Regions from separate parts of the Yersinia intermedia genome, predicted to be linked through region 1. Evidence: predicted binding sites of a transcription regulator. Region 1 holds the regulator's gene; the other holds the start of a gene.

Region 1 (4,387 bases):
TCTCCGGTCAATAACTGCAAGATATACACAGTCGTGATAGTTCTAAAAATGACTGACCAGCCATAGTTTTTGCGTTGAACCAGATAGGCTATCAATGTGATGAGTAACATGATGCTCAGCGTGGTGCCTTCCGACATCTGAAAATGCAACAAGGTAGCTGCGAGTAACAGCCCGATAAAGGTACCGAGTGCACGGTGATGGATTCGTACCTTGGTGGCGTTATAACCGTTCTGCGTTACCAGCATCACCGTGAGCAGAATCCAATAAGGCTTGGGTAAATGAATTAAACTGCCGATATAGCTACCTGCTGCCAGTGTCACTCCCAGGCGAGCCGCTTCCCGCAGTGCGCCTGATTTGAACGACAGATAGCTGATCAATGCTGGCCAGAACGGCTGTGATTGTTGGCTGGACATCAGGTCACGGTCATACAGTGGCCGCCGGTCACTCAATAATTGGGTAATATGGCTGATATGGTAGTAGTAGAATTGTGCGACCGGGTTGTTCGGGTGTGCCTGTGCGATGTTTGCCAGTTCTGGCAGAGCATCATCGGCAGTAAAATGTTCAGCAGCACGGTGGTGATAGAGAATATCGTTGGCAATAGTGCGCATTTGGGCTGAGATTTTCTGGCAATTACGGCGCATCACCCCCTCAATCTGCGTTTGCTCCATTAACTCCTGTACTTTTTCTGGCTGAATCAGGGCCGCAGTAATGTGCTCTTGCAGATCGAGAGCCATTTGGAACAATCCCAACAACCGTTTCTGCTCTTTCTTCGTTGTGTTATGAATCAGATTAAATTGCTGATAAAGCTGATTAATCTTGTCCATAATCGCCTGTTGTTTGTCCAGCAGCGGCGGTATCGATTTTTCCGGCTCAAGGTGCTGAGCAAACAGGCTGTATTTGGTGTCACAATAATCGGCTAGCAAGTAATAAAGTTGACTCAAGGGTTCGCGGATCGGTTGATCCTTGCAGAGTCGGAACCATAACCAGTTAAACACACCATACCAAAGTGTCCCCACCGCACACAGTAAAGGCGCTTGCCAGATCGGGGCGCGGCCCACCATGCTGAGGCTAAAAATAGCAGCAATCAGGGCAGCCGGTAACAAATGGCTATTCAACTGGCTAATCGCCCCACTCACCCCCAAAACTAATGCCAGGCCGAGCATGACGGCGGGCAATGGAATATCCCATAGCAGCAGTTGCTGGGTTAGGAAGCTACTCGCAGTAAACAGCGTGCCGCCGACCAGCAGACGCCGGAAAAAATGTTGGTGTGGTGTATCCAGCGAGGCGATATTGCAACAGGCGGGTATCAGGGAAAACATCAAACCCAGTCGAAGTTCGCCGAGAGCAAACCCTAATGCTGCGGGCAGGCAGAGAACCAATGTTTGGCGCAGCGCGTAATTAACATTGGGCCGATAAATAACTTCAGGACGATAAATCAGCCGTTGCCATTTCATAAAGGCCCCAGAAATTTATTGATCACAAAAGATTAAAAAACGGGTGCCGACAGTATCGACACCCGTTTAGGGGGAATTAACGGGTGCCGTAGACGACAATCGTTTTACCGTGTGCGGAGATCAGATTTTGATCTTCCAGCATTTTTAGTATCCGCCCCACGGTTTCGCGGGAGCAGCCAACTATCTGACCAATTTCCTGGCGGGTAATTTTAATCTGCATCCCATCTGGGTGGGTCATGGCATCAGGTTGTTTTGCCAGATTAAGCAGCGTTTGTGCAATACGCCCAGTCACATCAAGGAAAGCAAGGTTACCCACTTTCTCAGATGTAATTTGTAAGCGACTCGCCATCTGTGAAGATAGGCGCATTAAAATATCTGGATTGACCTGAATAAGCTGACGGAATTTTTTGTAAGAAATTTCAGCCACTTCACAGGCGGTTTTTGCTCTAACCCAGGCGCTACGTTCTTGGCCTTCTTCAAATAATCCAAGTTCGCCGATGAAATCTCCCTGATTAAGATAGGAGAGAATCATCTCTTTACCTTCCTCATCTTTGATAAGCACCGCAACGGAGCCTTTCACGATGTAGTAAAGCGTTTCGGCCTTTTCACCTTGGTGAATCAGCGTACTCTTCGATGGATATTTGTGGATATGGCAATGAGACAGGAACCATTCGAGAGTCGGGTCTGTTTGTGGCTTGCCGAGAACCATTCGCTGTTATCCTCTGTTGTTATCGCTGCCTAACTTAACAGGGCTCAGAGTTCCCTGTACGGCGTGCTTATAAAATACACTTTCTCGTAGCATATTAATTTGCTCAACTGCCGAAAGGTATAGCCAAGATACGTACCGGATAGAAACCCTTCACTGAGTATTGAGAAGCTACCCTATTTAATTCTAGAAACAACACTTTCGGTTCTGTTTGTAGCACAGGATGAAGCCAGTGTCTTGTGTTGTATCGCTTCAGCATGATGAACGTCGGGTTACATTGCCAGTTTGTAAATGAAAGGGTAGTCTTAATCAGAAAATTTAACTGGGAGCAAGCGTTATGCAGGCACGTATAAAGTGGGTTGAGGGGCTGACATTTTTGGGTGAATCGGCATCAGGTCATCAGGTGTTGATGGACGGTAATGCCGGAGACAAAGCACCGAGTCCGATGGAAATGCTGTTAATGTCGGCAGGTGGCTGTAGTGCGATTGATGTGGTCTCTATTTTACAAAAAGGCCGCAATGATGTGCGCGATTGCGAAGTGTCATTAACTTCGCAGCGCCGTGAAGAAGCACCGCGTCTGTTTACACACATCAACCTGCATTTTATTGTCAGCGGCAAAGGCCTGACCGACAAAATTGTTGAGCGAGCCGTTGAGTTGTCAGCCGAAAAGTATTGCTCCGTTTCACTGATGTTGGGTAAAGCGGCGTCTATTACCCACAGTTTTGAAATTCGTGATATCGCCTAAGCAAACCCTTCGTACTTGAAGCTGCAGGGTTGTTAGCTGCGTTCGCTCACCTGAATCACTTACTTATGTAAGCTCATCGGGATGAGTTCGCTTGCCGCCTACCTGCAGCTCCAATTACTTTGGCTTGGGATAGCGCCAAATTATTTTTTCTCTCCAGCAGTTGCTATACTGCGGCCTCAAGAACGAAGGATATTAACCGATTTTCTTCCCTTCCAGCAGTTGCTGCACCAGCGGTGCCATAATCAGCTCCATTGCCAGCCCCATTTTTCCGCCGGGCACCACCAATGTATTGATATTCGAGATAAATGATCCTTGCAACATCGCCAGTAAGTAAGGGAAATCAATTTGTTCCAAACCACGGAAATGAATAACCACAAAACTTTCATCCAGTGACGGAATGGCTTTGGCAGCAAACGGATTTGATGTGTCGACGGTTGGCACGCGCTGGAAGTTGATATGAGTGCGTGAGAACTGCGGCGTAATGTAGTTGATATAATCATCCATGGAGCGGACTACGGAATCCATCACTGCTTCGCGTGAATGGCCACGTTCACCGGTATCTCGCACCAGCTTCTGTATCCACTCCAAATTGACGATAGGCACTACGCCCACCAACAGATCGACGTGCTTTGCCACATCATGATGTTCCGTCACCACACCACCGTGTAGCCCTTCGTAAAACAGTACATCAGTAGGTTGTGGCAATGCTTCCCACGGGGTAAACGTACCGGGAATTTGGTTGTATGGCACTGCTTCATCATAGGTATGTAAATACTTACGTGAGCGGCCAGTACCGTGTTCGCCGTATTCCGACACACTTTGCTCCAACTGGCCAAAGTCATTGGCTTCGGGGCCAAAATAGCTGATATGCCGGCCTTGATCCCGCGCTTTACGGATGGCTGCATCCATCTCAGGGCGGGTATAGCGATGGAAGCTGTCACCTTCAATTTGCGCTGCGCGAATATTCAGTTGCTGAAAGATCTTACGGAACGCCAGGCTGGTGGTGGTTGTCCCTGCGCCACTTGAGCCGGTAACGGCTATAACCGGATGTTTAGTCGACATATTAGCTGTAACTCCATGGAATTAGACCTTCAGTGGCCGGGCTGTACTTGCCTGTTTTTTATCGTTGATGATTATTTTTAGGGCAAAGTGGCGGGCTTGTCACCCTGTTTCACCGAATGTCTTCTTAACGGCGAAAGGACTATTGCTGCTCTTCTGCTCCGGCACGAAATGCGCTGCGCGGCATAATATTGATGGTTTCATGTAACTCGGACCACACCAATATGGCTTCACCGCTGATCAACTGGCGGCGTACATCCTCGACTTTTTGCGCTAATGAGCGCTCATGCTCGCCGTAATCGGTGCCCTCACGTAACACAAAGGCTTCAAGTAAGTTATCCAGCGTTTCACCGTCAACTTGCTGCCAGGGAACTATCATTACTGTTGCTCCAGATAAGGGGAAAGCCAGGTTGGAATTCGCTG
Region 2 (4,387 bases), 130 kb from region 1:
GGTGATGAAAGCCATGGGGGGATCGGTGGTACATACGGGTGATATTGGTGCCGGTAATGTGACTAAACTGGCCAATCAGGTGATTGTCGCGCTGAATATTGCCGCAATGTCTGAAGCCTTGGTGCTGGCAACCAAGGCGGGAGTGAACCCTGACCTGGTATTCCAGGCGATCCGTGGTGGTCTGGCAGGCAGTACCGTGTTGGAAGCCAAAGCGCCAATGGTGATGGATCGTAACTTCAAACCCGGTTTTCGTATCGATTTGCATATCAAAGACTTGGCAAATGCCCTCGACACCTCGCACGGCGTCGGCGCACAGTTGCCACTTACCGCTGCCGTGATGGAGATGATGCAGGCGCTGAAAGCCGATGGTCTGGGTACCGCTGACCACAGTGCATTGGCATGTTATTACGAGAAATTGGCTAAAGTTGAAGTCACTCGTTAATCGGTGGCACCGGTGTCTGTGGATACCGGGCTACTGGGTCACAGGGCTATACTGGTAAGCATCCCGTTATCCTGAGCGGCTGGTTTATAAAGTCGGAGCCTGTGTGGCATTGGATAGCTCATGAGATTGAATCATTTATGAAAATAGTTATCGCCCCAGACTCTTATAAAGAAAGTTTATCTGCCCTAGACGTTGCGGTGCAGATTGAAGCGGGTTTTCGCACCCAATTCCCTGATGCGCAATATATCAAATTGCCCGTTGCTGATGGTGGCGAAGGCACCGTCGAGGCCATGGTCGCAGCCACTGCGGGCCGGATTATTCAAGTTAATGTGACTGGTCCGTTAGGTGACGAAGTGGCGGCTTTTTACGGGATATCCGGTGATGATAAATCGGCCTTTATTGAAATGGCGGCCGCCAGTGGGCTAGAGCTGGTTCCGCCAGAACTGCGCAACCCACTGAAAACCACCTCCTACGGCACCGGCGAATTGATTTGTCATGCGCTGGATCAGGGCGTTAAACATATTATTATCGGTATCGGCGGCAGTGCTACCAATGATGGCGGTGCGGGTATGGTACAAGCGCTGGGGGTCAAACTGCTGGACAAGCAGGGTAAACAGATTGGCTTTGGCGGCGGGAAGCTGGCTGAGCTGGATGTTATTGATATCTCAGGGCTGGATCCGCGTATTAAGCAGTGCCAAATCGATGTTGCTTGTGATGTCACTAATCCGCTGACCGGTAGTGAAGGGGCATCGGCTATTTTCGGGCGGCAGAAAGGCGCTACTCCTGAGATGGTTAGCCAACTGGATGATGGTTTACAGCATTATGCGGGGATCATTAAACGTTATCTTGATATTGATGTTGACCAGGTTGAAGGCGCTGGCGCGGCGGGGGGGTTAGGTGCGGCATTACTGGCATTTTGCGGTGCAACCTTAAGCCCAGGTATTGATATTGTCACCGATGCTCTTGGTCTGGACGCCTTGGTTAGGGACGCGACGTTTGTCATTACCGGCGAAGGGCGCATTGATAGCCAAACTATTCATGGCAAAGTGCCGATCGGTGTCGCAAGAGTTGCCAAACGTTATAACAAGCCAGTGATTGGTATTGCCGGTAGCCTGACAGACGATGTTGATGTGGTGTATGAGCATGGTTTAGATGCGGTATTCAGTGTGATCTACAGTATCTGTACTCTGGAGCAGGCGCTGGACAATGCGGCAGCCAATGTGTTTATGACCGCCCGTAATATAGCCGCCACGCTGGCGATAGGGATGGCTGTTGGTCAGTCATCGCAAGAAAGTAAATAACATGTTTTGAATCAGAACCGCACCTCGCTAAATCTCTATCAGGGCTAACGATCGATTGGCCCTGATTTCCTCGCTAGCGCTCAACCTTTCCAGTAAAACGTCACCGGCTCTACCATTTATGTGACCTGTCCCTCAACTCTCTTCCTTTGTGGTATGAATTGGGCGTTTGTCCAATGTATTCCCTTTACAGAGTACATATGCTGGTGCATCAGCCCAGACTGAGGCCCATTCATGAGTGTATATAATCTTGACCCCCGGCTAGCCCAGGATATTGTTACCCGTACCATGAAGATCATTGATACCAATATTAATGTGATGGATGGTAAAGGTCGGATCATTGGTAGTGGCGATGAAGAGCGCCTTGGCGAATTGCATGAAGGGGCGCTCTTGTCGCTGTCTCATGGCCGGATCGTCGATATCGATGAAGCTGTTGCTCGCCAGTTGCACGGCGTGAAACCAGGGATCAACCTGCCATTGCGCCTTGAGGGTGAAATCGTGGGTGTGATTGGCCTAACCGGCAATCCGGGGCAGTTACGCCAATACGGCGAACTGGTGTGCATGGCGGCAGAGATGATGATGGAGCAGGCGCGACTGGTGCACCTGTTAGCACAGGATAGCCGTCTGCGCGAAGAGTTGGTATTGAACTTGATCCGCACTGAAGAGATATCACCGGCACTGATGGAATGGGCACAGCGCCTTGGGGTAGATATCAATGAACCGCGCGTCGTGGCCGTGGTAGATGTGGACAGCGGCCAGTTGAGTGTTGACAGTGCTATGTCGGAATTACAAGAGTTGCAAACCCTGTTGACGACGCCGGAGCGTAATAATCTGATTGCGATTGTATCCCTGACTGAAATGGTGGTGCTTAAACCGGCGCTGAATAGCCACGGCCGCTGGGATGCTATTGATCACCGGCGGCGTATGGAGTCTTTGTTGTCGCGTATGACTGAGCGGGGCCGTTTGCGGGTACGCCTGTCGCTTGGCAACTTCTTTACCGGGCCGGGTAGCATTGCGCGTTCATACCGTACCGCTCGTACTACTATGGCAGTAGGTAAACAACGGATGCCGGAGCAGCGTTGCTACTACTATCAGGATTTGGTGTTACCGGTATTGCTTGATAGTTTGCGTGGCGGCTGGCAGGCCAATGAATTAGCCTTACCACTGGCTAAATTACGGGCGATGGACAGTAACGGTCTGTTGCGGCGCACGCTGGCCTGCTGGTTCCGTAATAACGTGCAGCCAACGGCTACGGCTAAAGCGTTATTTATTCATCGCAATACTTTGGAGTATCGGCTGAATCGTATTTCCGAGCTGACCGGTTTGGATTTAGCGAACTTTGATGATCGCTTGCTGCTGTATGTGGCGCTTCAATTGGGCGAGCAGGAGTAGAGGTGATAGTAAGGTTGAGGTGATAGTAAGGTTGAGGTGATAGTAAGGTAGCGGTGATAGTAAGAAGGGCAGGCCGAGTGAGTGTCACCCGGCCTGATGATATCGCTGATACTTAGGTCACTGGTGCCGGATTAAACACCGCCAAGGCATTGCGCAACCCCCATTGATCGGACCACGTCCGTTTGCGGTCACTGGCAATATCCAGAATAAATTCAAATAATTGCTGACCAACCTCTTCAATAGTGGCATCGCCTGTCGCAATGGTTCCGGCGTCGATATCCATCAGGTCATGCCAGCGGTTAGCCAGATCGGTGCGGGTTGCCATTTTGATTACCGGTACTGCCGCCAGACCATAAGGGGTGCCGCGCCCGGTGGTAAATACCTGAACGGTAATACCCGATGCCAGTTGTTGCGTGCCGCAGACAAAATCACTGGCTGGGGTGGCTGCAAAAATCAGCCCACGCTTGGTGGGGCGCTGCCCCGGAGAGAGCACTTCCACAATGGCGCTGCGGCCAGATTTGGCGATGGAACCGAGCGCTTTTTCCACTACGTTTGCTAAGCCGCCCTTTTTATTCCCTGGTGAGGGGTTGGCGCTACGATCGGTTTTGCCGGTTTCGAGATAGTCGTCGTACCATTTCATCTCTTCCAGTAACCTTCTGCCAACCTCCTCATTAATCGCCCTGGGAGTTAACAGATGGATAGCATCACGTACTTCCGTGACTTCAGAAAACATGACTGTTGCGCCGCAACGCACCAGTAAGTCCGAAGCATAACCCACCGCAGGGTTGGCGGTTACGCCAGAAAAAGCGTCACTGCCGCCGCATTGCATACCGACCACCAATTCAGAGGCCGGGCAGGTTTCACGTTGGCGCATATTCAGGCGTTGCAGGTGCTTTTCCGCCACTTGCAGAATGTCATCGACCATGGAACGGAAGCCGACGTGTTTCTCATCCTGCAAGCGCACGATATTGCTTTCATCCAGTGAGATAACCTGCACGTCAGGTGTCCCTTCCAGCAGCCGCTCAGGTTGGAGTTTTTCACAACCGAGGCCGACGACCATCACTTCGCCACCAAAATTAGGGTTAAGGGCCAAATTATGAATCGTGCGGATGGGCACTACCGCTGCCGGAGCATTAATTGCCACTCCACAGCCATATAAGTGATTCAGTGCAACTACGCCATCGACATTGGGATACTTGGGAAGTAGGGTGCGTTCAATGATATTGACGACATAATCCACCACGCCAGCCACGCA

What was found. Region 1 encodes CRP, which controls carbon source genes, mostly activating them, when cyclic AMP is high. Its sites were predicted from a motif close to ATGTGANNNNNNTCACAT; they were not measured.
Positions count from the first base shown of each region.
Region 2: the regulator CRP is predicted to act here: its motif matches at 1,862-1,879, upstream of EL015_RS19450 (CdaR family transcriptional regulator).

Region 1 covers NZ_LR134116.1:4,383,150-4,387,536, reverse strand. The annotation lists gene EL015_RS20180 (YccS/YhfK family putative transporter) at 1-1,454, opposite strand, end outside; gene crp (cAMP-activated global transcriptional regulator CRP) at 1,531-2,163, opposite strand; gene EL015_RS20170 (OsmC family protein) at 2,498-2,905, shown strand; gene EL015_RS20165 (phosphoribulokinase) at 3,098-3,967, opposite strand; gene EL015_RS20160 (YheU family protein) at 4,107-4,343, opposite strand; gene EL015_RS20155 (hydrolase) at 4,343-4,387, opposite strand, start outside.
Region 2 covers NZ_LR134116.1:4,256,290-4,260,676, reverse strand. The annotation lists gene garR (2-hydroxy-3-oxopropionate reductase) at 1-442, shown strand, start outside; gene EL015_RS19455 (glycerate kinase) at 580-1,743, shown strand; gene EL015_RS19450 (CdaR family transcriptional regulator) at 1,975-3,132, shown strand; gene garD (galactarate dehydratase) at 3,245-4,387, opposite strand, start outside.